4 regions of the Streptomyces sp. NPDC002838 genome follow, and region 2 is predicted to be linked to each of the others. Evidence: riboswitches for the same ligand, from Rfam matches in the RefSeq annotation. Region 2 holds a riboswitch; each other region holds the start of a gene.

Region 1 (7,331 bases), on a different contig from region 2:
CTGCCCGAGTTCACCGAGCGCACGAGTTACGGGACCAAGTCGATGGATCCGTACTCGAAGCTGCTGGAGGAGCGGATCATCTTCCTCGGGACGCAGATCGACGACACCTCCGCGAACGACCTGATGGCCCAGTTCATGTACCTCGAGCACAAGGACCCGGACCGGGACATCTCGCTGTACATCAACTCTCCCGGCGGCTCGTTCAGCGCGATGTCGGCGATCTACGACACGATGCAGTACGTCGGGTGTGACGTGGAGACGACGTGTCTGGGCCAGGCCGGCTCGTCCGCCGCTGTGCTGCTGGCGGCGGGGACACCGGGCAAGCGGCACCTGCTGCCGGGTGCACGCGTGGTCATCCACCAGCCCGCGCTGGCCGAGCCGGTGCAGGGGCAGGCCAGCGATCTGGCCATCCAGGCCGACGAGTTGACACGGATCCGAGCCCTCCTGGAGGAGATGCTCGTACGGCACACCGGCCGCAGCCAGGAGCAGGTGAGCGCGGACATCGAGCGGGACACGATCCTCAACGCTCAGGAAGCGCTGGAGTACGGACTCGCGGATCAGATCATCCCGAGCCGCAAGACCACCATCGCCCCGCCCACCGGGAGGTGAGCGGCCGGTGCTCCCACCCGAACTGCCGCCGCTGCCCGCCCTCACCCGCGCCGAGGGCGAGCTGATCGACCGTTACCTCGACGTGGTCGACCTGCTCGGGCGCATCAACCCCGTGCACCACGGCGACACCTACCGCGGGCTGCGGGCCGCGCAGGCACTGGTCGGCAAGGCGACCGAACTTCGCGACGCGCTGGCGCTGATGCACCAGCGCGGCGAGGCCGAACTGCACGCGCCCACGCTCACGCGGGCGCTGCGCGTCCTGGACGGCGAGCGCCGCACGGCTCGCGTCACCGTGCCACCGCTCTCCGACAGTTGACGCACCCCCACCCGGCCCGGACGAACCGTCGGATCGAGACGACGTCCGGGCCGGGGTCGAAACGGACCAAACGGCGTACGGCCTATTGGAGTAGTCGCGCGCCCTTTTTCGGGGCCGGCAGACTTGCGCAACGCACGTAGTCCCGGGGCACCGTGAGACGTTCCGGTGCTGGTCCGGGCGTCCTCGGGCCCCTCAACACCCCTTCGAACACGGGGGTGTCCACCCGAACGGGTGAGTGGTGAGTAACAACACAAACCCTCGGTTCCGTTGGGATTTTCGGACATCCGTGAGTGAAGATCCGTGTCTGACGACAAGCCCCCGCCGCAGCGGCGGGGCGATCCGGGCGGACGCCGAGTCCTGCCGCCGTCCGGATGACCGGTCGACAGGAGTGGATCGGCAGGAGTGGAGGACCCAAGCACGACGGGTCGCCGGAACGGTCACGCCATGGCCGGAGCCGAGCAGCCCTTGGGGTGAAGCCGCGTCAGCGGCCGGGCAACTTCGCCAGCCCGAATCCGACAGGTCATCCTTCACAGGCGGCTGACGAAGGGTTGCGCATGACTGCGCTCAATCGTGTCCCGTCGCTCATGGTCCGGGCCGGTACGGCCTCGGCCCTCACCATCGCCGCCGTGGGCGGCTCGATCGTGGCTCCTGGCTTCGCCTCCGAGGCCGAGGCCGCCACGCCGGCGACAAAGGCACTCAAGGTCGCGGCCTCCAAGAAGGGCTCCCCGTACAAGTACGGCGCCACAGGACCACGCCGCTTCGACTGCTCCGGGCTCACGCTGTACTCGTACAAGAAGGCGGGCAAGAAGCTGCCCCGCACGGCCGCCCAGCAGTACAACAAGACGCGCCACATCTCCGTCAAGAGCCGCAAGGCCGGGGACCTGGTGTTCTTCCACTCGGGCTCGAACGTGTACCACGTCGGCATCTACGCCGGGAAGGGGAAGATCTGGCACGCCCCGAAGACCGGGGACGTGGTGCGACTGCAGAAGATCTGGACCAAGAGCGTCTGGTACGGCAGGGTCCGCTGAGCCGCCCACAGGGGGCGGCGGCCTGACTCGCCGTCGCCCCCTGTGGGGCTCCGGGCGCGTGACACGGGCTCAGGTGGTTACCCGTCCCGGCATGGCCGACCACCGTCCCTGCACCGCACGCAACGAGACTCCGCTGGAGCGCGCCGACCGCAACTTCGGCGAGCTGCTCCAGGAACTGCGCGTCACCCAAACAGGGGTCCAGATCCTCTTCGCCTTCCTGCTGAGCCTGGCCTTCACCTCGCGCTTCCCGTCCCTCGACACGGTCCAGCGCACCACCTACGTGACCACGCTCCTGCTCGCGGTCCTCGCGGCGGCGCTGTTCACCGCGCCCGCCGCCCTGCACCGCTCGCTCTTCCAGAAGGGCGCCAAGCCCCGGATCGTCCAGGTCTCCTCGCGGCTGGCATCGGCCGGTCTGGGTGTCCTGGTACTCGCGTTCACCGGGTCGGTGCTGCTCGTGGTGGACGTGACCACCAGCCGGGCCGGCGGGGTGGCCGCGGGCGCGGCGACCCTGCTGGTGTGTCTCGGCCTGTGGGGGCTGCTGCCGCGCCTGGTACAGCGGGCCGGCACCGCCGAGGAACAGCGCTCGGCCGACGAGCGGCACGAGACGGTCGGGCCGCCGGCACACGAGACCGTCAGGCCGCAAGCACCGGTTCGAGCAACAGCACCGCACCGAGAACTGTCAGCGCGCCGCCGGTGACGCCCTCCACCACCCGCGCGGCCCGCGGCCCGCGCAGCCACCGGCCGAGGCGGTCGACCAGCAGAGCCACGGCGTGAAACCAGAGCAGGGCGAGGACGACGACGATCAGCGCGAGCAGCAGGGTCCGGGGCATGGCCGGGCTGCCCGCGGGCACGAACTGCGGCAGCACACTGAGAAAGGTGAGCGAGGCCTTCGGATTCAGAGCGTTGGTGAGGAAGCCCTGCCGCAGCGGGCGCCCGCCGGACGCCGCCTCGTCGGCCAGGGCCGCGCTCGGCCGCCGCAGCGCCCGCAAGGTCCGCAGGCCCAGGTACAGGACATAGGCACCGCCCAGCAGTTGCAGCGCGCGGAACAGCGCGGGTACGGCGGCCAGGACCGCGGCGAGACCGGCCACCGCCAGTGCGGTGTGCACCAGCAGTCCCGCCGTGATGCCGAGCGCGCAGGCGAGGCCGGCCCGGCGGGAGACCAGGGCGTTGCGCACAACGACGGTGAAGTCGGCGCCGGGCATGGCGACCAGGCCAGCGGCGAGACCGGTGAAAGCGATGAGCTGTCCGTCCATGCGCCCCAGCCTGCCGTCCACGAGCCTTCAGCAGGTATGTCGGATCTGCTGGATTAGCCTTAAGCATTGCTTTAGGCTCAGCACCTCAGCCGGAAGGACCCCGCATGTACGACCCCACCCGGCTCGCCGCCCTCGTGGCGGTCGCCGAGGCCGGGTCGATCACCCGGGCAGCCGAGCGTCTCGGCTACACCCCGCCCGCCCTCTCCCAGCAACTGGCCAAGCTGGAGCGGGAGGCGGGTACCGCCCTGCTGGTCCGGCACCATCGCGGGGCGCGGCTGACGGGCGCGGGCGAGGTGCTGGTGGCGCGGGCGCGTCGAGTGCTCGACGAGTTGGAGCGGGCGCGGCACGAGCTGGCGCGGCTGGCGGGCCTGTCCGGCGGCACGCTCAGGCTCGGCACCTTCCAGACCGCCGGCATCCATCTGCTGCCGCCGGTGCTCAGCGCGTTCCGCCGGGCGTATCCGGACGTGGAGCTGATCGTCGCGGACCACGAACCGTCGGCCGGGGTCGCCGCCGTGGCCGCCGGCGAGATCGATCTGGCGATGACGCACCGCTATGAACCGGGGGTCCCGGTCCCGCTCCCCTCCTCCGTCGGCGCGGATCCGATCCTCGTCGAGGAGCTGGTCCTGGTGTCCGCGCCGGGGCACGCCCTCACCAGCGGCACCTCGCGGCTCCCGCTGGCCGAGCTCGCGGGGCAGCCGCTGATCAGCATGGCGCCGGACCATCCGGGGCGGCGGGAGGTGGAGGCGGTGCTGGCACGGGCCGGGGCCACGCCGTCGGTGCTGGTGGCGACTCCGGGGTACGTGCTGGTGTGCGCGCTGGCCAGTGCGGGCCTTGGGGTCGGGGTGGTTCCGGAGATGGTGGCGCGGACGGCGGCCACTCCGGTGGGGATGCGGCTGCTGGAGGCGGGAGAGTTGCGCCGTACGATCTCGGTCGTGTACCGGACCGACGAGAAGGCACCCGCCGCGGACGCGTTCCGGGCCTTGTTGCGGGGCACGTTCGGCCGAGCCAGGCACACGTGAGTTCTACGGGTCCTGCTGTCCTGCCCCAGGCACCGGCGCGGCCGGTACGGTCCACAGCAGTTCGATGGAGACGGTCTTGCCGCCCTCGCGGGTGGGCCGGATTCTCAGCTTGCCGCCGTACTCCGCGGTCAGCCAGCGGATGATCACCAGGCCCCGGCCGTTGTCCTGCTGGACGGCGGCGGGCAGCCGCTTGGGGAACCGCGGGTGGCTGTCGGTGACACCGATGCGCAGGTGTTCGTCACGGTCGAGCTGGAGGTCCACCGTGAAGGTCGGTGACTGCCCGAAGGTGTGCTGTACGGCGTTGGTGGCGAGTTCGGAGACGATGAGGCGGATGGTCTCGGCCGCGTCCGTGTCCGCCGGCAGTCCCCACTCCGCCAGGGTGGTGACCACGTAGGTACGAGCCGCGGAAACCGAGGCGGGTTCGCTCGGCAGAGTGACGGATGCTTCCAGATGGTCTGCCATGGCGACGTCGTCCCTTTCCCACGGGACCGCAGTCCGACACGAAGGCGGAAGGTTCGAGTACGGTCCCGGACTGGTGCTTCGTCGCCAGACTGCCATTACCGCGGCGGTCACGGGTGGCGATCCACCAAGATATGCATATATCTGTCGCTCGAAGCGGTGAACTCTGCGACGGCAGAGCGTATTTGTGCGCTCGTTCGGCGTCTCGGAGTCCGAGTCTCGGAGTCATGCGTGTCTCAAAGCCCCGCAGTCCTGGAGTCCCGGTGGGAGTTAAGGAGTGGCCCATGCAGCACGGTCCCGCGGTGCGCCGCCGGAAACTGGGCGGCGAACTGCGTGCGTTGCGCACCGGGGCGGGGCTCACCAGTGGTGAGGCCGCCCGGCTGGTGGGCTGGCACCAGTCGAAGGTCAGCCGGATCGAGACCGGCGCGAGCGGGGTGAAACCGGCCGATGTGCGGTTACTCCTCGACGCCTACGGAGTGCGGGACGCCCAACTACGCGAGTTGCTGTTGGCGTTGGCGGGATCCGACGAGAGCGGCGGCCGGCACCACTGGTGGCACGCCTACCGCGGGGTACTGCCGCCGACCTACCGGGACTTCATCAGCCTGGAGTCCCAGGCCAGCGCGATGCGCACGCTGGAGACCTCGGTGGTGCCGGGGCTGCTGCAGACGCCCGAGTACGCCCGGGCGGTGACGAAGGCCGCGGTGGACGGGCTGGACGACGAGCGGCTGGACGCGCTGGTCGAGGTGCGGCTGGCCAGGCAGGACGTGCTGAGGTCGCACCCGCCGCTGGAGCTGAGCGCGGTCCTGGACGAGGCCGTGCTGCGCCGGGACGTGGGCGGGCCCGGAGTCATGGCGCGGCAGTTGGAGCGCCTGGTGGAGGCGGCCCTCCTGCCCCAAGTGCGGTTGCAGGTACTGCCGTTCACGGCAGGGGCGCACATCGGCGTCACCGGGCCTTTCGTTATTTTCTCATTTTCGAGCACATCTGATCTGGATGTGGTTGTTCTCGACCACTTGACGAGTAGCCTCTACCTGGAACGGAAAGAAGACCTCCAGGCCTACACCGAGGCCTTCAACACCCTTCGGTTCCACGCCCTTTCGCCCGAGGATTCGTTGGACTACATCGCCGGGATAGGTGACGGCGCGTAAGGAGGCACCCCCCATGTCTGCACTGCCTCGGCACGTACCCTCCAGTACCGATCTGCACGGTGTGCGGTGGCTGCGCAGCAGCTACAGCACCGGAGCGAACAACTGCGTCGAGACGGCCCCGTTGGACCGCGGTCCGTGGACCGGCCTGCTCGCCGTGCGCGACTCGAAGGACCCGGCCGGACCCGCGCTGCTCTTCTCCCCGGAGAGCTGGGCGGGCTTCACGGCCGCGGTGCACCACATCTGACCGGTTCCCTCTCGTGCGGCGCTCGGCCGTGTCACGCCGACTCATGGTCGCGCCTCGCCGATCACCAGTACAGCGCGTTCGATCTGCCCCTCGGAGAGGTCCGCGCGGGCGGTCAGCCTGAGCCGTGAGATGCCGTCGGGGACGGAAGGAGGACGGAAGCAGCCCACGGCCAGCCCGGCCGCACGGCAGTCGGCCGCCCACCGCACGGCCCCCTCCGGGGACGGCGCGCGCACGGAGACGACCGCGGCGTCCGGACGTACCGCCTCCAGACCCGCGGCCGTCAGGCGTGCGTGGAGTTCGCTCGCCACCGCGCGCGCTCGCGCCGCCCGCTCCGGCTCGCGGCGCAGCAGCCGCAGGGCCGCCAGGGCCGCGCCCGCCGCCGCGGGGGCGAGGCCCGTGTCGAAGATGAACGTCCGGGCCGCGTTGACCAGGTGGTCGATCACCCGGGCGGGACCGAGGACGGCTCCGCCCTGGCTGCCGAGCGACTTGGACAGCGTGACCGTGACGACGACGTCGTCGGCGCCCGCGAGCCCCGCCGCGTGCGGGGCTCCGCGGCCGCCTTCGCCGAGGACGCCGAGGCCGTGGGCGTCGTCGACCACCAGGCCCGCGCCGTGCTCCCGGCCGGCCTCGGCGAGCGCGGCCAGCGGGGCCGCGTCGCCGTCGACCGAGAAGACCGTGTCGGACACGACGACGGCGGGACCCTCGTGCGTCTGGAGTGCCTTGCGTACGGCGTCCGGGTCGGCGTGTCCGACGACCTGTGTGGTGCCCCGCGCCAGGCGGCAGCCGTCGATCAGCGAGGCGTGGTTGCCGGCGTCGGAGACGATCAGCGAGCCGTGCGGCGCCAGCGCGGTGACGGCGGCGAGGTTGGCCGCGTATCCGGAGGAGAACACCAGCGCCGCCTCGAAGCCGCAGAAGTCGGCCAGCTCGCTCTCCAGCTCGGTGTGGAGCTCGGTGGTGCCGGTGACGAGCCGTGACCCGGTCGAGCCGCCGCCCCAGGTTCGCGCGGCCCGCGCCGCGCCCTCGGTGACCTCCGGGTGGCGGGCCAGGCCCAGGTAGTCGTTGCTCGCGAGGTCCAGCAGCGGCGTGTCGGCAGGGCGGGGGCGCAGCATCCGTACGAGTCCGGCCCGGCGGCGCAGCCGCGCCTGCTCGTCGATCCAGCCGAACGCCATGGGTCCTCCGGGGATGGTGGTGGGCGGCACAGAGCCTGGTGCAGCCCGCGGAGCGGGCGCTTTTGTAGGCAGTGCACAGACACTAGCGG
Region 2 (7,331 bases):
GACACGCCGGTCACCCCGGTGACCCCGCCGCCGCGCCGGTGCAGCCGGGACAGCAGGGCGATACCGATGGCGCCGGACTGGGCGAACAGCCCGATCCGCCCGGGCCGGGGCATCTCGGGCGCGAGGGAGGCGTTCAGCCGGACGTCCGGGGAGGTGTTGATGATCCCGAACGCGTTCGGCCCGATGATCCGCATGCCGTACGCGCGCGCGTGCCGGACGAGTTCGCGCTGCCGCTCGCGCCCCTCGGGCCCGCTGTCGGCGTACCCGGCGGAGAGCACGACCAGCCCCTGCACGCCATGGTTGCCGCACTCCTCGACGACCTCGGGGACATGCTCCGCGGGCACGGCGACGACGGCGAGGTCGACCGGTCCCTCGATGTCCCGCACCGAGCGGTGGGCGGGCACCCCGTCGAGTTCCTTCTGCTGTTCGGGGAAGGCCCTGTTCACGGCGTACAGCAGACCCGTGAACCCGGCGTCCCTGATGTTGCCGAGGACGCTGCGGCCGACGCCTCCGGACGCGCGGCCGGTCCCGACGACGGCGACGGAGCCGGGCATGAGCAGCCGCTGCACGGACCGCGCCTCGGCCCGCTGTTCGCGCGCGTACTGCACGGCGAGCGAGCGGTCCGTCGGCTCCAGATCGAACTCAAGGCGTACGACACCGTCCTCGAAGCTGCGCTTCTGGGTGTACCCGGCGTCCGTGAACACCTTGATCATCTTGCTGTTGGCGGGCAGCACCTCGGCGGCGAACCGGCGGATCCCGTGCTCGCGCGCGACGGCCGCGATGTGTTCGAGGAGGGCGGAGGCGACCCCGCGCCCCTGGTGGGCGTCCTGCACGAGGAAGGCGACCTCGGCCTCGTCGGCCGGGGCGGAGGCGGGCATGCCGTCGGCGCCGATGCGGTCGTAGCGTACGGTGGCGATGAACTCGCCGCCGATGGTGGCCGCGAGTCCCACCCGGTCCACAAAGTCGTGGTGCGTGAAGCGGTGGACGTCCTTGGCGGACAGGCGAGGGTAGGGCGCGAAGAAGCGGTAGTACTTCGACTCGTCCGAGACCTGCTCATAGAAGCTGACGAGGCGATCGGCGTCATCAACGGTGATGGGCCGGATGCGCGCGGTACCGCCGTCGCGCAGCACCACGTCGGCCTCCCAGTGGGCGGGATACTCATGCCGGTCCGGCGAGGTCTGCATGGGCCCCAGAGTACGGCTCGCGTACGACAACGGCGCGGGGCGGTCTCGCGTACGACAACGGCGCGGGGCAGTCTGTGGAGGACGGAAGTCGGGCCGAGGCCGCGGTCCGACGACACCTCCGGGGCGGGACGAAGGACCGCTCCGGGCATGCTTCACGATATGGGAAACTGGTCTAGACAACCCTGATACACCGAAGGGCAGCATCACATGGCTGAGCGCCGCGTCAACGTCGGCTGGGCCGAGGGTCTTCACGCCCGCCCCGCTTCCATCTTCGTCCGGGCCGCCACGGCCGCAGGCATCCCGGTGACGATCGCCAAGGCCGACGGCAGCCCCGTCAACGCGGCCTCCATGCTGGCCGTCCTCGGCCTGGGCGCCCAGGGCGGCGAGGAGATCGTTCTCGCCTCCGACGCCGAGGGTGCGGACGCGGCCCTCGACCGTCTCGCGAAGCTGGTCTCCGAGGGTCTCGAGGAACTCCCCGAGACCGTCTGAGCAAGCTGAGCACCCAATTGACGCTCGCGGCGGTCGTCGCCTGAAAGACGCACCCCCGCAGCACCGAAGGGCTCGTCCGAATTATCGGGCGAGCCCTTCGTATTTCCCGTTTACGGGCAGCGAAAATAATCCCCCGCGAATTACACTCTCTTTGTATACGGCGCCCGTGTTAATGCCGCAGGCTCGTCATGTTTACGGGATGTTGCGAGTTCCTCACACGCTCCACGCGCTCCGGGCCGGAGGCGAAGCGCAGTCGGTGCGCGGCCGTCGCCCGTTCCGTGTGCAGTGCCGTGAGCCCCCGAGCGCGCTCGCTGTCCCCGCGCGCCACGGCGTCGACGATCGCGCCGTGCTCCGTCCAGGACTCCACGGGGTTGGCCGGCGCCTCCACGGCGTACATCCAGGCGATCTTGTGGCGCAGCTGGGTCAGCATCGAGGTGAGCGCGGGGCTGCCGGAGGCCTGTGCGAGCGTCTCGTGGAACCAGCCCCCCAGGGAGCGCAGGTCCTCGCTGTTGCCCCGCCTGGCCCGCTCCTGGCCCAGCCGGACCAGTCCGCGCAGCACCTTCAGGTGGGCCTCGGTGCGCCGCTGGGCGGCCCGGTAGGCGCCGAGCGGCTCCAGGAGCATGCGCATCTCCAGCAGGTCGGCGCCCTCCTGCTCGGTGGGTTCCGCGACGCACGCGCCCGCGTGCCGCCTGGTCACCACGAAGCCCTCCGCCTCCAGCGTGCGCAGGGCCTCCCGGACGGGGACGCGCGAGACGCCGTAGCGGCGCGCCAGCAGTTCCTCGGTGAGCCGGCTGCCGCGCTCGTAGACACCCGCGACGATGTCGTCCCGGATCGCCGTGCATACCGAGTGCGCCGGAATACGCATGACCGACCTCCGCCTTAATCCCCGTGAAACGTCGACGATTGACGTGTGTTCCGTGACTCTATTGCAATGAGCCGGAATTTCCGATGGCGGGCCGGAATCCATGGATATTTTTTGGACAGCCGATCGTCGAAAAGACCGAAAGCCCCGGCTCGGGGAGCCGGGGCTTCGGGGTGTCTCGCCGTCTGTCGTCAGACGTTCACGCCGTGCGAGCGGAGGTAGGCGACGGGGTCGATGTCCGAGCCGTACTCGGCCGTCGTACGGGCCTCGAAGTGCAGGTGCGCTCCGGTGACGTTGCCGGTCGCGCCGGAGAGGCCTATCTGCTGGCCGGGGGTGACCGTCTGGCCCACCGAGACGCCGATGGACGACAGATGGCCGTACTGGGTGTACGTGCCGTCGTTCATCTTGATCACGATCTGGTTGCCGTACGACCCGCCCCAGCCGGCCTCGACGACGGTGCCGGAGCCGACCGCCTGGACGGACGTGCCACTCGAGGCGTGGAAGTCGACGCCGGTGTGGCTGCCGGAGGACCAGACGGCGCCGCCGGTCTTGTAGCCGGTCGAGACGTACGAGCCGGATATCGGGGAGACGAAGGTGTTGAGGCGCTTGCGCTCGGCCTCGCGGGTGGCGCGCTCCTTGGCCTCGCGCGCCTCCTTGGCGGCCTCGGCGGCCCTCTTGCGCGCGGCCTCCTCGGCCTTCTTGCGCGCCTCGGCGGCCTGCTTCTTCGCCTCGGCCTCCTCTGCGGCCTGCTGTTGGGCGGCGGCCTGGGCGTCGATCTGGTCGGCGATCGAGTCGCCGATGGTGATGACGGGGGTGAGACCGGTCTGCTCGGCGGCGGGTTCGGCGGCGAGCGCCGGAGCGGCCAGGGTGCCGATGACGCCGGTGGTGGTGATCGCCGCGACGCCTGCCGCCTGGACGGTGCCACGCTTCATCCGGCTGGGACGACGGTGCTTCCCGGTGGCGCACATGAACGCCATGTAGTGGCTGGTCCTTTCCTTCCCTCTCGCCTACCGGGTTAGCTGACGGGTTCGGAGCAGGAAGGTCTCCTACGGACCCCCTCGCTGCGCGCGGGCGTCCGATTCACCCCAGGGACTGCGGTGGGTCCCCGGCTCCCCTGGCTCGCGCCGTACGGGGACTCGGCGATGACTGTCCGGTGCCGCGGGTGCGGCGAAGTGCCTGACGGACAGCCCGCATGAAGCTAAACGGGGCCTGTGTCAATCCTCAAACAGATCAGGGTTTTTGTAGCGCATGCCACAGGGCAGACAGGCAACCTCTCCCTCAATTCGGACATTAGGGGGCCCTGGTGACTCTTGCGTCACCAGGGCCCCTGCGCGCGGTACGGCCAAGTCCGCGCCTACTCCTGCACCTACTGCCGCCTACTCCGCGGAAACGACGGTGACTTGGCCGATGCCGAGGGCCTCCACGGGCTCCTTGATCTGCGCCGCGTCGCCGACGAGGATCGTCACCAGACGGTCCACCGGGAAGGCGCTCACGGCCGCCGCCGTGGCCTCGACGGTGCCGGTCGCGGCGAGCTGCTGGTACAGCGTCGCCTGGAAGTCGTCCGGCAGGTGCTGCTCGACCTGGTCGGCCAGCGTGCTCGCCACGGCCGCGGCCGTCTCGTACTTCAGCGGCGCCACCCCGACGAGGTTCTGCACGGCCACGTCGCGCTCGGCGTCGGTCAGGCCCTCCGCCGCGAGCGTGCGCAGCACCGTCCACAGGTCCTGCAGGGCCGGACCGGTGTTCGGGGTGTCGACGGAGCCGCTGATGGCGAGCATCGCGGCGCCGGTGCCGTCGGGGGCGGACCGCAGGACCTGACCGAACGCCCGCACGCCGTAGGTGTAGCCCTTCTCCTCGCGCAGGACGCGGTCCAGGCGGGAGGTGAGGGTGCCGCCGAGGCAGTACGTGCCGAGCACCTGCGCGGGCCACACCCGGTCGTGCCGGTCCGGGCCGAGGCGGCCGATGAGCAGCTGCGTCTGGACGGCGCCCGGACGGTCCACGATGACGACCCGGCCGGTGTCGTCGGCGGTCACCGGCGGCACCGGCCGCGGCTGGGCCGAGGACCCGGTCCAGGAGCCGAGCGTGTCACCGAGCAGGCCGTCGAGCTCGATCCCGGTGAGGTCGCCGACGACCACGACGGTGGCGGTGGCGGGGCGGACGTGCTTCTCGTAGAAGGCGCGTACGGCCGCGGAGTCGATGGCGGCGACCGTCTCCTCGGTGCCCTGGCGGGGACGCGACATGCGCGAGGTCGCCGGGAACAGCTCCTTGGAGAGCTCCTTGGCGGCGCGGCGGGAGGGGTTGGCCAGCTCGTGCGGAATCTCGTCGAGGCGGTTGCGCACCAGCCTCTCGACCTCGCTGTCGGCGAACGCGGGCGCCCTGAGGGCGTCGGCGAGCAGGCCCAGTGCCTTGGCCAGGCGCGAGGCCGGGACCTCCAGGGACAGACGTACGCCGGGGTGGTCGGCGTGCGAGTCGAGCGTGGCGCCGCAGCGCTCCAGCTCGGCGGCGAAGTCCTCCGCGGAGTGCTTGTCGGTGCCTTCGGAGAAGGCCCGCGACATGATCGTGGCGACGCCGTCCAGTCCGGCCGGCTCTGCCTCCAGGGGCGCGTCCAGGAGCACCTCGACGGCGACGACCTGCTGGCCGGGGCGGTGGCAGCGCAGGACCGTCAGGCCGTTGTCGAGCGCCCCGCGCGCGGGGGCCGGGAACGCCCAGGGCCTGGCCTCGCCCGCCCGGGGCTGGGGGTGGAACTCCATCGTGGCGAGCTCGGTCACTTGGCCGCCTCCTCGTTGTCGTCGGTGGCTTCCACGGTGGCCTCGGCCTCCGGGTCTTCGGGGGGATCCGCGTCCTGGGTGTGCTCCGCGATCTCGGCGGAGATCGGCTCGTAGACGAGCACCGCGCGGTTGTCGGGGCGCAGGCGGGCCTTGGCGACCTCCTGGACCTCCTCGGCCGTCACCTCCAGCACGCGCTGTACGGCGGTGAGAGCGAGCTGCGGGTCGCCGAACAGGACGGCGTACCGGCACAGTTCGTCGGCGCGGCCCGCGACCGTGCCGAGCCGGTCCAGCCACTCGCGCTCCAACTGGGCCTGGGCGCGCTCCATCTCCTCGGCCGTGGGGCCCTCCTCGGCGAACCGGGCGAGCTCCTCGTCGATGGCGGTCTCGATGACCGGCACCTCGACGTCGCCGGAGGTCTTCACGTCCAGCCAGCCCAGGGAGGGCGCTCCGGCCAGCCGCAGCAGGCCGAAGCCGGCCGCGACGGCCGTACGGTCGCGTCGTACGAGCCGGTTGTACAGGCGGGAGGACTCGCCGCCGCCGAGGACGGTGAGGGCCAGGTCGGCCGCGTCGCACGCGCGCGTGCCGTCGTGGGGCAGCCGGTAGGCCGCCATCAGGGCGCGGGCCGGGACCTCCTCCTCGACGACCTCGCGCAGCTGCTCGCCGAGGACCTCGGGCAGCGAGCCGTCGCGCGGGGCGGGCTTGCCGTCGTGCCCGGGGATGGACCCGAAATACTTCTCGATCCAGGCGAGCGTCTGCTCCGGGTCGATGTCGCCGACCACGGAGAGTACGGCGTTGTTGGGCGCGTAGTAGGTGCGGAAGAAAGCGCGCGCGTCCTCAAGGGTCGCCGCGTCCAGGTCGGCCATCGAGCCGATCGGAGTGTGGTGGTAGGGGTGGCCCTCCGGGTAGGCGAGGGCGGTCAGCTTCTCGAACGCCGTGCCGTAGGGGACGTTGTCGTAGCGCTGCCGGCGCTCGTTCTTCACGACGTCCCGCTGGTTCTCCATCGACTCGTCGTCGAGGGCGGCGAGCAGGGAGCCCATGCGGTCGGCCTCCAGCCAGAGGGCGAGCTCCAGCTGGTGGGTGGGCATGGTCTCGAAGTAGTTGGTGCGCTCGAAGCTGGTGGTGCCGTTCAGCGAGCCGCCCGCGCCCTGGATCAGCTCGAAGTGACCATTGCCCTTGACCTGGCCCGATCCCTGGAACATCAGGTGCTCGAAAAGGTGAGCAAGGCCGGTACGCCCCTTGACTTCGTGGCGCGAGCCGACGTCGTACCAGAGGCACACCGCCGCGACCGGGGTCAGGTGATCTTCGGAGAGCACCACGCGCAGGCCGTTGGCCAGGCGGTGCTCGGTCGCTGTCAGGCCCCCGGAGCCTGCCTGGGCTGTGGCCGTGTGACCCATGGGCATGTACGTCCCTTCGATCGCGGTCGCGGTCCTCGAAACCGCGGTTTTCCTGCCGGTCCTGCCACTGTATGCAAGCGTGCGGAGGGGCGGCGAAGTTCCCGGGCGAGGTACGCCCAGAGCGAGATCGCGTAGCCTGCGGGCAGCCGCGGTCGGGCGCCTGCCCGAGGCCGGGCGGGTCGGCCGGCCCCGGGCCCCGGGCCGCACTGTCAGTCCCGCGGTCCACAATGGTCCGAGTCAGATCCCGTTCACGCTTCAGCAAGAGTGAGCCGAAGGGGCGCGTCGGTGCCGAGAGGGCGAGGGCGCTTCAGGCCCGAGGGGCTGAGCACAGCCGCCCTCTCGGCACCGACTTCAGCGCTCCGTAGGCGAGCGACCAGAAACAGGAGGAGCCGGCAGCGATGGCCCGCCGCAGCACGAAGACCCCGCCGCCCGACGATTCGTACGAGGAGAAGATCCTCGACATCGACGTCGTCGACGAGATGCAGGGCTCCTTCCTCGAGTACGCGTACTCGGTCATCTACTCCCGCGCCCTGCCGGACGCCCGCGACGGCCTCAAGCCGGTGCACCGCCGCATCGTCTACCAGATGAACGAGATGGGCCTGCGCCCCGACCGCGGCTATGTGAAGTGCGCCCGCGT
Region 3 (7,331 bases), on a different contig from region 2:
CTGACCCGTCGCCGCGACACCCCGCTCGACTCGCTCACCCCGCGCGAGCGCGAGGTGCTGAAGCTGATGGCGGAGGGGCATGACAACGCCACCATCGCCAAGATGCTCGTCGTGACGGAGCGCGCTGTGCACAAGCACATCGGCAACGTCTTCCTGAAGCTGGGGCTGCCGCCGAGCGACAGCGGGCACCGGCGGGTGCTGGCCGTGCTGGCGTACCTGGCGCACACCCCTCAGTGATACAGGCCTTGGCCGTCAGACCGCGTGAAGTCCCGTCAGTTCGCCCAGCGGCAGCGTGTGCTGGGTCTGGAGGACCTTCGCGCGCAGGTAACGGACGTTGTGTGCGGTGGTGAAGACGCCCGTGGGCACGCGGTCACGGACGTCGATGCCGAGGTCGCGCAACTGGCCCGCCTTGTCGGGGTTGTTGGAGAGCAGGTCCAGGGTGGAGACGCCCAGGGCCTGGAGCATCTGCGCCGCCGCCGTGTAGTCGCGGGCGTCCTCGGGCAGGCCCAGCGCGGTGTTGGCGGCGTAGGTGTCGAGGCCCTGGTCCTGGAGGGCGTACGCGTCGAGCTTGTTGTAGAGGCCGATGCCGCGGCCCTCCTGGCGGAGGTAGAGCAGGACGCCGCCGCGGTCGGCGATGCGCTCGACCGCCTCGCGCAGCTGCGGGCCGCAGTCGCAGCGGGCGGAGCCGAAGACGTCGCCGGTCAGGCACTCGGAGTGCAGACGGACCAGCGGGGTCGTGCCGGGAGCGGGGTCGCCGAGGACCATGGCCACGTGTTCCTGGCCGTCGGCCAGGCCGTGGAAGGTGACCAGTTCGGCGTCGACGCCATAGCCGTCGTGGAAGCGCAGCGGTACCCGGACGCGGGAACGCGGGGTGGCGGCGGGGAAGTCGGGCATACGGGTTCTCCCGGGTAGGGTCCGGTGGTCACATCTGCTTCAGATTTGAAGCAGATCTACGGGTACGGACCCTACCCTATGCTTTAAATTTGAAGCAATGGGGAAATGGTGAGGAAGCGGCGGATCTGTGACCAGGGTCACTGGGTTCACTGGGTTCACTGGAAGGACGGAGACGAGCGGCGGCGCCAAGGGACCTCGTCGGTGGCGGGGCGCTCCCCGTCGTCTCCCTGGAGGGCCCGGGTGATTCCCGAGCAGATCTCCTCAAGCTGGCCCACCTGTTCCTCGGTGAGATGGTCGAAGAGGGAGGCGCGCACCTTTTCGACGTGTCCCGGTGCCGCCTGTTCCAGGATCGTCATGCCCTCGTCGGTGAGAATGGCGAGGCTGCCGCGCTTGTCCCAGCGGCAGCTCTCCCGCCGTACCAGGCCGTCCTTCTCCAGCCGTGTCACCCCGTACGTCAGCCGGCTGCGCGTGATCTTCAGCTGCTCGGCGAGGTCGGTCATACGCAGGCGCCGTTCCGGAGCCTCGGAGAGGGTGGCCAGGATGGAGTAGTACAGGTGGGGCATGCCGGCGTCCTGCTGGAGCTGCCGGTCGAGCGCGTCCTCCAGGAGGTGCGTCGCGGCGATGTACGCGCGCCAGGCGCGCTGCTCCTTCGGGGTGAGCCAGCGAGTCGTCATGCCACCAGTGTAAGTTTGTTTCAAACTTGAACCAAGCCCGCCGGGGAGCGTGCCGATGCCTCATCCCTACGTCCTGCTGTCCGCCGCCGTCTCCCTCGACGGCTACCTGGACGACACCGGCCCCGAGCGCCTCCTGCTGTCCGGCCCGGCCGACTTCGACCGGGTCGACGCGGTCCGGGCGTCCGTCGACGCGATCCTGGTCGGCGCGGGGACCATCCGGGCCGACAATCCGCGGCTGCTGGTCAACTCGCCGGAGCGACGGGCGGCCCGGGTGGCCGCCGGCAAGCCGGAGTACCCGCTCAAGGTCACGGTCAGCGGCTCCGGGGACCTCGACCCGACGGCGAAGTTCTGGCACACGGGCGGCGAGAAGATCGTCTATACGACGGAGAAGGGTGCGGAGCGGGCCCGGGCACTGGGCCTGGCCGCCGATATCGCCCCCCTGGGTGCCGAACTCGACTGGCGGCGGCTCCTCACGCACCTGCACGACGTCCGCGGGGTCCGCCGCCTGATGGTCGAGGGCGGCGGACAGATCCACACCCAGCTGCTGCGGCAGGGGCTCGCGGACGAGCTCCAGCTGGTGCTGGCGCCGCTGTTCGTCGGCGATCCGGAGGCCCCGCGGCTCTTCGGGCCCGGGCCCTACCAGGGCGGGCGTCTGCGGCTGGTGGAGACGCGGGCGGTCGGTGACGTCGTACTGATGCGGTACGAGCCCACGGCGCCCGGGGTGGGTGGGGCCGCGTCGGCTGCGGATCACCACTGGCTGCGGCTCGCGTGCGAGCTGGCGGAGCGGTGTCCGCCGTCGGCGACGGCCTTCAGTGTCGGGGCGGTGGTGGTGGCGGCCGACGGTACGGAGCTGGCGCGTGGGTACTCCCGGGAGGGCGACTCCGTCGAGCACGCGGAGGAGGCGGCGCTGGGGAAGATCGAACCGGGTGATCCTCGGCTGGCGTCCGCGACGGTGTACAGCAGCCTGGAGCCGTGCGCACGGCGGGCGTCTCGGCCGGTGCCGTGTGCTCGGCTGATCCTGGAGGCGGGTGTGCGGCGGGTGGTGACGGCCTGGCGGGAGCCGGACACGTTTGTGCCGGGGGCCGATGGGAGCGGGGTGCTGGCGGCTGGAGGTGCGGAGGTGGTCGTGCTGGCGGAGTACGAGGGGCGGGCCAAGGGGCCGAATCGGCATGTGCTGGGGTGAAAGGGCGCCCGCACCACCCCGATGACAACCGTGGCGACTTGTGTCCTTCGCATGGCGTACACTGGTGTTTACCGACGCGGGGTGGAGCAGCTCGGTAGCTCGCTGGGCTCATAACCCAGAGGTCGCAGGTTCAAATCCTGTCCCCGCTACTGAAGGCCGAGGGCCGGAATCCGAAAGGGTTCCGGCCCTCGGTTTTTTCGTGTGTCCCGCACGCTCGTGACCGTTGTCACGGGTGGTGACCGGGCGACCGCCCTCCGCATAACAACTGACATACCGTCAATACCTGTGTGACACATGAGGCGCGGCCAACTCGCCCGTTTTTCGCCGGTCATGGGCCGTAAAGTCCTGGGCGAAAACGTTAATGATCAAGTGGAACAGCTTGGAATCGAGCCCCCGGGTCTATTAACGTTCGATAACGCAGCGCGGTCGTCCCAGCCGTCACAAGAGGCGGCTCCGTGCGCACGCGCCGAATTCCGCAAGGGAACCGGGGAACCACCACCATGGGGTGAATCGCGTGGATACCACCGTGAAGTCACGGCTGGTATACGCGCGTAGGAGACCTTCCTGCTCCGAACCCGTCAGCTAACCCGGTAGGCGAGAAGGAAGGAAAGGAGCACGCCCCACGTGGCGTCCAACCGGCCTGCCCCAGAAGCCCCGCTCGAGCCGAGCCAGCGCGACACCGAGACCTTCGGCTACGACAGCTACCGCACCGACGAGGGCCCCTGGACGGAGTGGAACCCCACCGAGGAGTCCCTCCGACCCGTACGCGGCCGGCACCGTGTCGCCAAGCAGCGTGGCGGACTCGCCCGCAGCTCCACCGTCCTCGGCGTCGGCGTCATAGCCGCCGTCAGCGCGGGCGGCATGGCCAGCGCGCAGACCGGCAAGCCGCCGGTGTCCATCTCCCTGCCCGACCTGCCCAACGTGGGTTCCCTGATATCGGACGACGAAGCCTCCGAGGGCTCCGCGACCGCGCTCAGCAGCGTCGGTGTGGCCTCCGCCGACACCGATCAGGGCGCCGCGGGCGCCGGTGAGGCGCTGCGCTCCAGGATCCTGGCCCAGGCCGAGCAGCAGCAGGACCAGGTCGAGAGCAAGGCCGCCGCCGAGGCCGCGGCCGCCGCCGAGAAGCAGGCCGCCGAAGCGGCCGCCAAGGCGGCGAAGGAGGCCGAGGCCAAGGCCGCCGCCGCGAAGCAGAAGGCGGAGGAAGAGGCCAGGCAGAAGGCCGAGGCCGAGCGCCTCGCCGAGCTGGCCAGGCAGTACACGCTGCCGACCTCCTCGTACACCATCACCTCCACCTTCGGTCAGGCCGGCGCCTACTGGTCCTCCGGCCAGCACACCGGCCTCGACTTCGCCGCGCCCACGGGCACGCTGATCAAGGCCGTGCACAGCGGCACGATCACCCAGGCCGGCTACGAGGGGTCGTACGGCTACAAGACGGTGCTCACCCTCGATGACGGCACGGAGATCTGGTACGCCCACCAGTCGTCGATCAGCGCCAGCGTCGGCCAGAAGGTCAACACCGGCGATGTCATCGGCCGCGTGGGCGCCACGGGCAACGTGACCGGCGCGCACCTCCACCTGGAGGTCCACCCGGGCGGGGCCGACAACGGGATCGACCCGATGGCCTGGCTGCGGAGCAAGGGACTCAACCCCTGAGACCCTGAGCCCGCGTCGATTTACGCGGTTTTTGCGGGCGCCTCCGGAATGGGGCGCTCCACCGCGGTTGTTGATCCACAGCATGACTTCTCTCCGCAAGCTCGGTAACTCGGACCTAGAGGTCTTCCCGCTCTCCCTCGGCGGCAACGTCTTCGGCTGGACCGCCGACGAGGCTGCCTCCTTCGCCGTGCTCGACGCGTACACGGCCGCGGGCGGCAACTTCGTCGATACGGCCGACTCGTACTCGTCGTGGGTCGACGGCAACGAGGGCGGCGAGTCCGAGACCGTCATCGGCAAGTGGGTCAAGGTACGCGGCAACCGCGCGGACGTGGTGATCGCGACCAAGGTGAGCCAGCACCCTGAGTACCGGGGCCTGTCCGCCGCCAACATCAAGGCCGCCGCCGACGCCTCACTGCGCCGCCTCGCCACCGACTACATCGACCTCTACTACACCCACTTCGACAAGCCGGAAGTGCCGGTCGAGGAGATCATCGGCGCGCTCGACGAACTGGTGCGCTCGGGCAAGGTGCGGTACATCGCCGCGTCCAACATCTCCGCCGAGCGGCTGGAGGCGTCCCTCGCCTTCTCCGACCGCGAGGGCCTGGCGCGGTACGTGGCCCTCCAGCCCCACTACAACCTGGTCTCGCGCGACACCTACGAGGGCGATCTGCAGGACCTCGCCGAGCGCTCCGGCCTGGCCGCCGTCCCGTACTACGCGCTGGCCTCCGGCTTCCTCACCGGCAAGTACCGCCCCGGCAGGACGGTCGACAGCGCGCGGGCGGCCGCGGGCGCCGCCAAGCACCTGGAGACCGAGCGCGGCCGGAAGGTCCTCGCCGCCCTCGACGAGATCGCCGAGGCCCACGACGCCCCGGTCCCCACGGTCGCCCTGGCGTGGCTGGCCGCCCAGCCGACGGTGGCGGCCCCGATCGCCTCCGCGCGGACGGTGGAACAGCTGCCGGCGCTGCTGGGCGTTGCGGAGCTCACCCTGACGGAGCCCGAGCTCGCACGCCTGGCGGAGGCGTCGGCCTGACTCGCCGGAGGCTGGGTTCTGACTTGCCGGAGGCGTTGGCCTGGTTCTCGGGCGGGCGGGTTCTTCTCGGCGGCTTGAGCTTCGGATGGCCGCTTTCTGCCGTCGGCCGCTTCTCTTCGCCGCGGCGGTGCTCAGCCGCGACGGCGGGATCCGGCGGTGTCGTAGCCGCCGCGACGCTCGGCGATCACGTCCGGTACGGGTTGTAGGCCGGATACCGCACCACGGGAGACGCCGGATACCCGTACACCCCGTACACCGGCCACGGCGGCGCGGCCACCGCCACCGGCGGGGCCGTCACCCGTGCCGCGTGGTCCAGGGCGGGACGCGCCACCTCCCGGCGGCGCCACAGCTCGTGCAGCAACTCCCGTTCCCGTACGACGAAGTCGGCGCCCGCGCGGCCACGGCGCCCCCGATGCCGTAGGAACGCCAGCGAGGTCGCGTACGCCTCGTACTGCGCGACCGCCCGCGCCGCGGACCGCCCGCCGTGGTGCCGGGCGTAGTCGCGGGCCAGCTGCCGGGCCCGCATCGAGCCGAGCGCGTACGGCTCGGCCGGGGTCAGCCAGCCCGCCACGGTGTACGCCGGCAGTTCCTCCCGTACGGTCTTCAGCTCGCGCTGCCGGGTCCAGATGACCAGCCAGGTCAGCAGCCCGAACGCGGGCACCATGAAGGCCGCGTAGACGGCGAAGAACCCGTACTCGCCGAACGTCGACGACCCGTTCCAGATCGCGTGCATGCCCATCGCGAGCAGCAGCCCGGACAGGGGGAGCAGGACACGCCTCACATGCTGGCGGTCGCCCGACAGCGCGGCGATGCCGAAGCCGATGCCGGTGAGGACGGTGAAGAGCGGGTGCGCGAACGGCGACATGATGACCCGCACGAAGAAGGTCGCGGCGGTGACGGAGGCGATCCCGCTGTCGCCGGTGAGCTGGTCGGTGCCGAAGGCGGTGCCGAGGTAGAGGATGTTCTCGGTGAACGCGAAGCCGGTGGCGGTGACCCCGGCTATCACCACCCCGTCGACGATGCCGGTGAAGTCCCGGCGTCGGAAGAGGAAGACGAGCAGGACCGCGGCCGCCTTCGCGCACTCCTCCACGACCGGCGCTATCACGGTCGCCCCGAGAGTGTCCGCGCTGGAGGGATCGGCGGTCGCCGTCGCTATCCATCTGGTGGCGAAGCTGTTGGCGACGATCGCTATCAGCGCCGCCGCGCAGGCCCCCCAGGCGAAGGCGAACAGCAGGTTCCGCCAGGGGCCGGGCTCCACCCGGTCGAGCCACCGGAAGACGGCTATGAGCAGCGGCACCGGCAGCACCGCGAGCCCGAGCCCGACCAGGAACCCCTCGGTGCCGGTCTGTTCGCGGACAAGGGCGAGGATGACGAGCCCGGAGAGCGTGAGGAGGGTGATCAGCGCGCCGTAACGCACCCACTTCTTCTGCCACCAGTGTGCGTGCCGCAGTGCGCCGTCGGCGGGATCACTGGGGTGCGTCGGGTACGGGGGACAGGTGGCCACGGCATTGACCCTAACGAGGCAGAGGCGCCGCCGCAGGAGCGTGAGGCGGCTCAGGCGCCGGTGGGGGGTTGTTCTTCGCGTCGGTCTTCGTGCCGGCTTTCGTGCCGGCTCTCTTGTCGGCTCTCTTGCTGGTCCTCGTGCTGTACGCGGCGGAAGAGCAGGTCGTTCACGACATGTCCCTTCTCCAGTCCCTGCCCCTCGAAACGGGTCAGCGGCCGGAAGGCCGGACGTGGCGCGAAACCGCCGTTGGGCTGCGTGTTCTCGAAGTAGGGGTGCGCCGTGAGCACCTCGAGCATCTGCTCCGCGTACGGCTCCCAGTCGGTCGCGCAGTGCACGATCGCCCCCGGCCTGAGCCGGGTCGCGGCGAGCGTGAGGAACTCCGGCTGGATCAGC
Region 4 (7,331 bases), on a different contig from region 2:
GGCGTTGGTCGACCGCGCGGCCATGCCGTACGCCTCGTCGACGCGCTTGAGCGCCTGCGGGAAGCTGATCTTCTCCCGCTGGGACAGGGCGTCGATCATCGCCTCGGCGCGGTCGCCGATGCCCCGCTTGGGAACGTTGAGGATCCGCCGCAGCGGGACCGAGTCCTCCGGGTTGGCCAGCACGCGCAGGTAGGCCAGGACGTCCCGGACCTCCTTGCGCTCGTAGAAGCGGACGCCGCCGACGACCTTGTAGGGCAGGCCGACGCGGATGAAGACCTCTTCGAAGACACGGGACTGGGCGTTCGTACGGTAGAAGACGGCGACGTCGCCGGCCTTCGCCTCGCCGGCGTCCGTGAGACGGTCTATCTCGTCGGCGACGAACTGTGCCTCGTCGTGCTCGGTGTCGGCGACATAGCCGGTGATGCGCGCGCCCGCGCCCGCGTTGGTCCACAGGTTCTTGGGGCGGCGTGACTCGTTGCGTTCGATGACCGCGTTGGCCGCGGACAGGATCGTCTGGGTGGAGCGGTAGTTCTGCTCCAGCAGGATCGTCGTCGCGTCCGGGTAGTCCTCCTCGAACTGGAGGATGTTGCGGATGGTCGCGCCGCGGAAGGCGTAGATCGACTGGTCGGCGTCGCCGACGACGCAGAGCTCGGCGGGCGGCACGTCGTACTCACTGGGCGGGACGTCCACCGGGTGCTCGGAGGTGCCGACGAGTTCCCTGACCAGGGCGTACTGGGCGTGGTTGGTGTCCTGGTACTCGTCGACGAGGACGTGCCGGAAGCGGCGGCGGTAGTGCTCGGCGACGTCCGGGAAGGCGCGCAGCAGGTTGACCGTCGTCATGATCAGGTCGTCGAAGTCGAGGGCGTTCGCCTCGCGCAGCCGCGACTGGTACAGGGCGTAGGCCTGGGCGAGGGTCTTCTCGAAGCCGTCGGTGGCCTGGGCGGCGAAGTCCTCCTCGTCGATCAGCTCGTTCTTGAGGTTGCTGATCTTGGCGCTGAAGGACTTCGGCGGGAAGCGCTTGGGATCGAGGTCCAGGTCGCGGCAGACCAGCGCCATCAGACGCTTGGAGTCGGCGGCGTCGTAGATCGAGAAGGAGGACGTGAAGCCGAGCTTCTTGCTCTCGCGCCGCAGGATCCGCACGCATGCGCTGTGGAAGGTCATCACCCACATCGCGTTCGCGCGCGGGCCGACGAGGTGCTCGACGCGCTCCTTCATCTCGCCCGCGGCCTTGTTGGTGAAGGTGATCGCGAGGATCTGACCCGGGTGGACGTTCCGCTCGCCGAGCAGGTACGCGATGCGGTGCGTGAGCACACGGGTCTTGCCGGAGCCGGCGCCGGCCACGATGAGCAGCGGGGTGCCGTGGTGCACGACGGCGGCACGCTGGTTCTCGTTCAGCCCCTCCAGGAGCGCGGCCGCGTCCACGGCCGGGCGCGGGGCGCCGTCGCGGTAGTAGGCGTCCCGGTCCGGCGGCACGTCGAACTTCCCGCCGAACAGATCGTCCGGAACCGGATCCGGTACGTGATCGTCGTCGGGCGGCGGCGGGGGCTCTTCCTCGTGGCCGCGGGGGGCCTGGAGGTCCGCCAGGAAGCTGTCGTCAAAGAGGCTGCTCATCGCTCTCCGAGTCTAGGGCTCCCCACTGACACCCCGCCGCCGCCCTGAGAACATCTCCGCTTCCGAAGGGCGGGCTCAGCAGCCGAGGATCTTCCAGAGCTGCCCGCCCGGCGTCTTCTTGCCCTCCATGACCGTCCCGTCACGGTCCGCGATCGACCAGGCCGAGACGTAGACCTTGCCGTCGTACGGGTCGACGGCCACGCCCGCCGGGTACGGCACCTTCACCCTCGTACGTTTGCCGTGCGAGACCTTGGTCACCTGGCCGGCGAAGAGCCGGCTGACGTACAGGTCGCCCTTGTCGTTGAAGCCGAGGCCGCTGATCGAGCCGAAGCCCGGCTTCCAGCCGAGGATCTTTGCGGCATACCCCATGGCGTATCCCTCCCACCCGCCACGACACCGGACCGAGGCTGACCGGAAGCTAGCGTCCCTAAGCGGGCGGACGGCATCACTTCGACCAAAATAAGCACAAGTCTCCGCAGATCACTCCGGATTGGTCACGGTGCGCGACGTCCTGACCCTAGGTCACGAAAATGTATCGGGCATATCGAACATCAACCTTCACAGGGGCCACACGCGTTGGCTACCGTGCCGGGCAGGCCGTACGACCTCCACCGGCGAACGTCGCCGGGCCGCGCGGCCTCCGCCGAGTCCGGAGCGCCGCCGCGCGACCGGAGCCGGGGACCCACCGAACTTGGGGTGAATCGGCCCGACTGCCTCCGGGGCAGGGCCGTAGGGCAACCCTTCCTAATTACCCGCCCGAACCCGACAGCTAACTCGGTAGGCGGAACATGGAAGGAGTCGCCTCCCTTGGCGTCGCACCGCAAGTCGCGTCCTTCGGGTACGCGCGTAGCAGGCATACGGACCCCCGCCCTCGCCACGGCGGCCCTCACCTCCGTGGCCCTGCTGTCCCAGTCGGCCAACGCCGCCCCGGCCGACGACAAACCGAGCCTCGAAGAGGTCGAGAAGAAGGTCGACGACCTGTACCGCCAGGCGGGGTCGGCGACCGACAAGTACAACGCGGCCAAGGAGAAGACCGCGCAGCAGCGCAAGCGCGTCGACACCCTCCTCGACGACGTCGCCCAGCGCACCCAGAAGCTCAACGAGGCGCGGGAGGAGCTGGGTTCCTTCGCCGCCGCCCAGTACCGCACCGGCGCCTCCGCCCCCGACACCTCGACCTTCCTGCTCGCGGACTCCCCGCAGGACTACTTCGACCAGACCCAGCTGATGGGTCGCCTGACCAGTAGGCAGAAGGGCGCGGTCGACGACTACGTCACCGAGCAGTCCGCGACGATGAAGAAGCGCCAGGAGGCCACCCAGAGCCTCGAGACGCTCACCGAGTCGCAGGGCGACCTGAGGACGGCCAAGGCGACCGTCCAGAAGAAGCTCGCCGACGCGCGCGCACTCCTGTCGCAGCTGACCGCCGAGGAGAAGGCGCGGCTCGCGGCGATCGAGAAGGAGAGGCAGCAGGAGGCGGCACGCAAGGCCGCGGAGCTCGCGCGGCAGCAGGCGGAGGAGGAAAGGGCCCGGCAGGAGGCCGCGGCCCAGCAGGAGCAGAACAGCTCCGCCGACACCAGCACCCCCAGCACTCCCGCGACCGACGCCTCCTACGCCACCAAGGCCGAGAAGGCGCTCGCCTTCTCCCGCGCCCAGATCGGCAAGCCGTACGTCTGGGGCGCCACCGGCCCCGGCTCCTACGACTGCTCCGGCCTCACCCAGGCCGCCTGGAAGGCCGCCGGCGTCGACATCCCCCGTGTCACCTACGACCAGGTCAACGCCGGCACCACGGTCTCCGTCTCCGCCGCCCAGCCCGGCGACCTGGTCTTCTTCTACGACGACGTCAGCCACGTCGGCATCTACATCGGCAACGGCATGATGATCCACGCCCCGAAGCCGGGCGCGTACGTCCGCGAGGAGTCGATCTACTACGACGGCGAGTCGGCGATCCACAGCGTGGTGCGACCGGCCTGAGACACCGGCGTCGGGGCCGGCGTCACGTCCACAGCACCGCGATGAAGATGTTGGCCGTCGTCAGCAGGCCCACCAGGCCGAACAGGCCCTTGTCCACCTTCTCGTCGTCCCGCTTCACATAGACGAGGCCGAGGATCACGACCAGCAGCGCCAGCTTCACGCCGATCTTGACGTTGTTGACGCTCTGGTCGTCGGCCTGGTTGAGGCCGACCAGGATCGCGCCGGTGACCAGCATCGTCAGCGCCCCGTGCAGCATCGCCGGGTTGAACCGCGCTGTTCCCTCACCCATCGCCTTCATCTGGGTGAGGAAGCCGCCGAGCAGCGCGGCGATGCCGATGATGTGCAGGCCGACGAAGAGATGGATGAGTACGTCCATGAGGCCGGAGCCTAATCAGGGGCGTCTGTGTCTCCTGACACCGGGCCACCCTCCTTACCCGGATCTTGCATATATGCGGCCCATAGCAGCCCCTCACTCGCGCGTGTCCCTGAATCGGCACTTCGGTCATCGCGCTGCGTGAAGTCGACGGCGGCGACACGGGATCACGGTCACAAATGGTCCCTGGTGGTCCGCTCGCGGCACTTCCGCACAACCCGTTACCGCGCCGACACGGCGAGGTTTAGCGTCCTCCACCAGGTGGCCGGCTCCCCACCGCCGCCCGGGCCAGGGGCGGCAGTCGGCCACCACCGCCAAGAAGGTCCGGCGGCGGTCCGCTTCCCCTGTGCGGGCCGCCGCCGGACGCGTGATCCGCCTCCGGGCGGCCGTACGTCCGCTCCGCTCGACGGCCGTACGGACGAGGCGGTCGTACGAGTCGTACGAAAGGACGTGCAGTCCACGTGGCAGCGCACCGCAAGCCCAGACAACGCTCGGCCGGCGGAAACAAGGCCCGTACAGCGGCGACCATCGCCCTGGCGGGCGCGGCGACCGCGACCGGCTTCGACGGGACCGGACACGCCGAGCCGCGGCTGACGCCGGCGCAGGTCAAGGCGAAGGTGGACAAGCTGTACCAGGAGGCGGAGGTCGCCACCGAGAAGTACAACGGCGCGAAGGAGAAGGCGGAGGCGGCCCGGACGCGGCTGAACTCGCTGCAGGACGAGGCGGCGCGCAGGACGCAGAAGCTCAACTCGGCGCGGGACGCGCTGGGTTCGATGGCCGCCGCTCAGTACCGCGACGGCGGTCTGGACCCCGCGCTCCGACTCGCGCTCGCCGACGACCCCGACCGGTACCTGGACGGCGCCGAGTTCGCCGAACGGGCGGGCAACCGTCAGGCCTCGTCCGTGGCCCGTGTCCGCGAACAGCTGCGGGAGATCGAGCAGTTGCGCGGGGCCTCTCACATCGAGCTGACCTCGCTCAAGTCGCGTCAGGCGGAGCTCAAACAGCACAAGAAGACGATCAACGGCAAGCTGGACGCGGTACGACGGCTGATGTCCCAGCTGACGGCGGAGGAGCGCGCGCTGCTCGGGTCGGGCGGCGACACGTCCCGCGCTTCCCGGTCCTCGACGGCCGCACGGGACGGCCTCGCGGCCCCCGGGGCGGTCACGTCCCAGGCGCCCAACTCCCGTGCGGTGGCGGCCGTCTCCTACGCCTACTCCAAGCTCGGCAGCCCCTACGTCTGGGGCGCGACCGGCCCGAACGCCTTCGACTGCTCGGGCCTGACCCAGGCCGCGTACCGCTCCGCCGGTATCTCCCTCCCCCGCACGACCTACGCCCAGATCGACGCCGGCCGCCGCGTGTCCCGCTCCGAGCTGCGCCCGGGCGACCTGGTGTTCTTCTACTCCGGCATCAGCCACGTCGGCATCTACATCGGCAACGGCCAGATGATCCACGCCCCGAGGCCGTCGGCGCCGGTGCGGGTGGCGCCGCTCAGCGAGATGCCGTTTGCGGGGGCTACGCGGGTGGCGTGAGCGGGCGGGCCTCCGCAGTCGCCCGAAATCTGCCCGGCGCCGGGGCAACGAACAGCTCATCGAGTGCTGTTGAGCTGTGTCAGTGCGGCGTCGCTAGTGTCAGACGGTGGGTGCGGCGTCGTGGACCTTCGCCGTCTCGGCGTCGACGAACACGAGGTAGGGGTCGCTGCCGGAGATGGACACCTCAACGGTCCATTCGGCGCGCCAGGTGCCTCCGCGTTGGACTGCCCTGACGGTGATAGCCGTGGCTTTGGCTTGTCCGCCGGCTCCGTGTCGCGCTGCTTGTTCGGCTTGCTGTTTGGAGACGCGCCGACGGGGGACGTCCACTTTCTGAGGTCCTTCTTGTACGTCAAGCTGGGAGACGCGGCCCGCCCGGTTGACTTGGACGTCGATGCTCCTGGGCATGAGGACGCCGCCGGACTGCCAGCGCCAGCTGGTGATCCATCCGAACTCGGCGTTGTCGCCGACGGGATGTGTTTCCTGGTGGTCTGCCTTCAGGGCCCACGGGTAGTGCTTCTTCGCATACTTCTGGGCGATGCGGTAGGCAGCTTCCGCATCAGCCGGGGCTGTTCCGTCACCCGTGTCGATGGCGTAGCTGTTGCTGCTGGGTGTGCTGCTGCTTTCCAGACTGACGTTGAGGTGCTTCTCGTCGGGCCAGCTCAGCTCCGCGAAGCCTGCGGTCTTGAAGGTGATGAGCAGGGTGGAGCGGGATTGGTCGATACCTGGTTGGAGCTGGACATTGGAGATTGCGTAGCGGTCCCCGAATGCGGCGTGCACCGCCTTGAGTGCCGCGGTCTCCTCATCGGAGCTGGCTCCTTGGAGGCTGGTCGCGTCGACCACTATGGGGCTAATGACGGTCTGCAGTGCAAGCCCGGTGGCCAGTACCGCCCCGAGGGTGACAAGGCCCGCCTGCTTCGCTCCGCGCTCCCACTGCAGGGAGGTTCCCTTGGCACGGGTGGCCATCCATGCGGCTGCTGCCCCGGCAAGCGCGCCCAAGCCGTTCATCTGAATGTCGCTGCTGTCGCAGTTGCGACCTACCCATGGCGCCAGCGCCTGAGTGAGTTCGGTGCCCACGGACATGAGTACTCCGCCTACGGCGACGGGTACGAGGCGACGCGTGGCCAGCACACCGAACAGGCCAATGGGCACATACATGGCGGCGTTCAAAAGCCCCTGCTCGGTGGCGAAGGGCTCCGCGACATTCCGGTTGATGACACACTGGCGGCTCGCGCCGGCACCTCCGGGAAAGAACACGGTCACGCTCAAGGCTGCGACGACGGCCGCAGCCCACAGGGCGTACATCCATGGGCCGCCGCCTCGGCGCTTGGCCACGAAGAAGGCGATGCCTCCCCCCGCAAGGGACATGAGGACCACACCCGCAAGGAATGCGAGGCGGTCCTGGAACACAGCCTGGAGCATGGGAATCGTTCCTGTTCACGGTATGGGTGTGCTCCAGCCCGGCGGCCGGGCTGGAGCACACCCATCATGGACTTACTGACAGCGGGAGATCGGGGTCTGGAAGCTCCCCTGACCAGTGACGTTCAGCAGGCCGACCGTGGTATTGCACCAGAAGTTGTAGCTTCGGTCCCAGGTCTTCGTCTTGGTCGTGCCGGAACTCTGGGTGAAGGTGGAGCCCCAGTAGTTGGTGCCGCTGTAGTTGTAGCCCAGCTTGGCGGTAATCGCGCTGCCGGAGACCTTCACGTACTTCGATTCGACGCGCGTCACGCTGGCGTTCGGGTGGAACTTGCGGTGGAACAGCGCTCCGTTACTCATGGACGTGCAGCTCTCCGACGGGTTCCCCGGGTTCGGGTAGCCGCTGCTCGGACAACCCGCCGTCAGGATGGACACAT

Evidence for each region. A riboswitch is a leader RNA that binds a small molecule or an ion and turns the genes downstream of it on or off. The one in region 2 is predicted to bind cyclic di-AMP.
Region 1: it holds a riboswitch for cyclic di-AMP, as region 2 does, so the genes downstream of both, ABT063_RS15425 (C40 family peptidase) here and ABT063_RS18960 (M23 family metallopeptidase) in region 2, are expected to answer to the same signal.
Region 3: it holds a riboswitch for cyclic di-AMP, as region 2 does, so the genes downstream of both, ABT063_RS11595 (M23 family metallopeptidase) here and ABT063_RS18960 (M23 family metallopeptidase) in region 2, are expected to answer to the same signal.
Region 4: it holds a riboswitch for cyclic di-AMP, as region 2 does, so the genes downstream of both, ABT063_RS17480 (C40 family peptidase) here and ABT063_RS18960 (M23 family metallopeptidase) in region 2, are expected to answer to the same signal.

The regions. Positions count from the first base shown of each region.
Region 1 is NZ_JBEOVF010000010.1:5,452-12,782, forward strand. Features, by position in the region: gene ABT063_RS15415 (ATP-dependent Clp protease proteolytic subunit) at 1-609, shown strand, start outside; gene ABT063_RS15420 (hypothetical protein) at 617-925, shown strand; cyclic di-AMP (ydaO/yuaA leader) riboswitch at 1,342-1,476, shown strand; gene ABT063_RS15425 (C40 family peptidase) at 1,480-1,953, shown strand; gene ABT063_RS15430 (DUF6328 family protein) at 2,045-2,650, shown strand; gene ABT063_RS15435 (LysE family translocator) at 2,586-3,206, opposite strand; gene ABT063_RS15440 (LysR family transcriptional regulator) at 3,311-4,225, shown strand; gene ABT063_RS15445 (ATP-binding protein) at 4,229-4,687, opposite strand; gene ABT063_RS15450 (helix-turn-helix domain-containing protein) at 4,969-5,829, shown strand; gene ABT063_RS15455 (DUF397 domain-containing protein) at 5,843-6,073, shown strand; gene ABT063_RS15460 (8-amino-7-oxononanoate synthase) at 6,115-7,242, opposite strand.
Region 2 is NZ_JBEOVF010000013.1:78,034-85,364, forward strand. Features, by position in the region: gene ABT063_RS18945 (bifunctional acetate--CoA ligase family protein/GNAT family N-acetyltransferase) at 1-1,184, opposite strand, end outside; gene ABT063_RS18950 (HPr family phosphocarrier protein) at 1,392-1,673, shown strand; gene ABT063_RS18955 (GntR family transcriptional regulator) at 1,843-2,538, opposite strand; gene ABT063_RS18960 (M23 family metallopeptidase) at 2,727-3,512, opposite strand; cyclic di-AMP (ydaO/yuaA leader) riboswitch at 3,525-3,687, opposite strand; gene ABT063_RS18965 (M16 family metallopeptidase) at 3,912-5,300, opposite strand; gene ABT063_RS18970 (M16 family metallopeptidase) at 5,297-6,694, opposite strand; gene ABT063_RS18975 (DNA gyrase/topoisomerase IV subunit A) at 7,093-7,331, shown strand, end outside.
Region 3 is NZ_JBEOVF010000007.1:21,037-28,367, reverse strand. Features, by position in the region: partial or broken gene ABT063_RS11620 (response regulator transcription factor) at 1-237, shown strand, start outside; gene ABT063_RS11615 (GTP cyclohydrolase II) at 253-894, opposite strand; gene ABT063_RS11610 (MarR family winged helix-turn-helix transcriptional regulator) at 1,050-1,568, opposite strand; gene ABT063_RS11605 (dihydrofolate reductase family protein) at 1,624-2,751, shown strand; tRNA gene ABT063_RS11600 (tRNA-Met) at 2,827-2,900, shown strand; cyclic di-AMP (ydaO/yuaA leader) riboswitch at 3,206-3,363, shown strand; gene ABT063_RS11595 (M23 family metallopeptidase) at 3,376-4,404, shown strand; gene ABT063_RS11590 (aldo/keto reductase) at 4,487-5,434, shown strand; gene ABT063_RS11585 (PrsW family intramembrane metalloprotease) at 5,619-6,938, opposite strand; gene trmB (tRNA (guanosine(46)-N7)-methyltransferase TrmB) at 6,989-7,331, opposite strand, start outside.
Region 4 is NZ_JBEOVF010000011.1:203,445-210,775, forward strand. Features, by position in the region: gene pcrA (DNA helicase PcrA) at 1-1,611, opposite strand, end outside; gene ABT063_RS17475 (hypothetical protein) at 1,687-1,980, opposite strand; cyclic di-AMP (ydaO/yuaA leader) riboswitch at 2,257-2,410, shown strand; gene ABT063_RS17480 (C40 family peptidase) at 2,419-3,579, shown strand; gene ABT063_RS17485 (hypothetical protein) at 3,602-3,955, opposite strand; gene ABT063_RS17490 (C40 family peptidase) at 4,414-5,481, shown strand; gene ABT063_RS17495 (VanZ family protein) at 5,581-6,900, opposite strand; gene ABT063_RS17500 (hypothetical protein) at 6,973-7,331, opposite strand, start outside.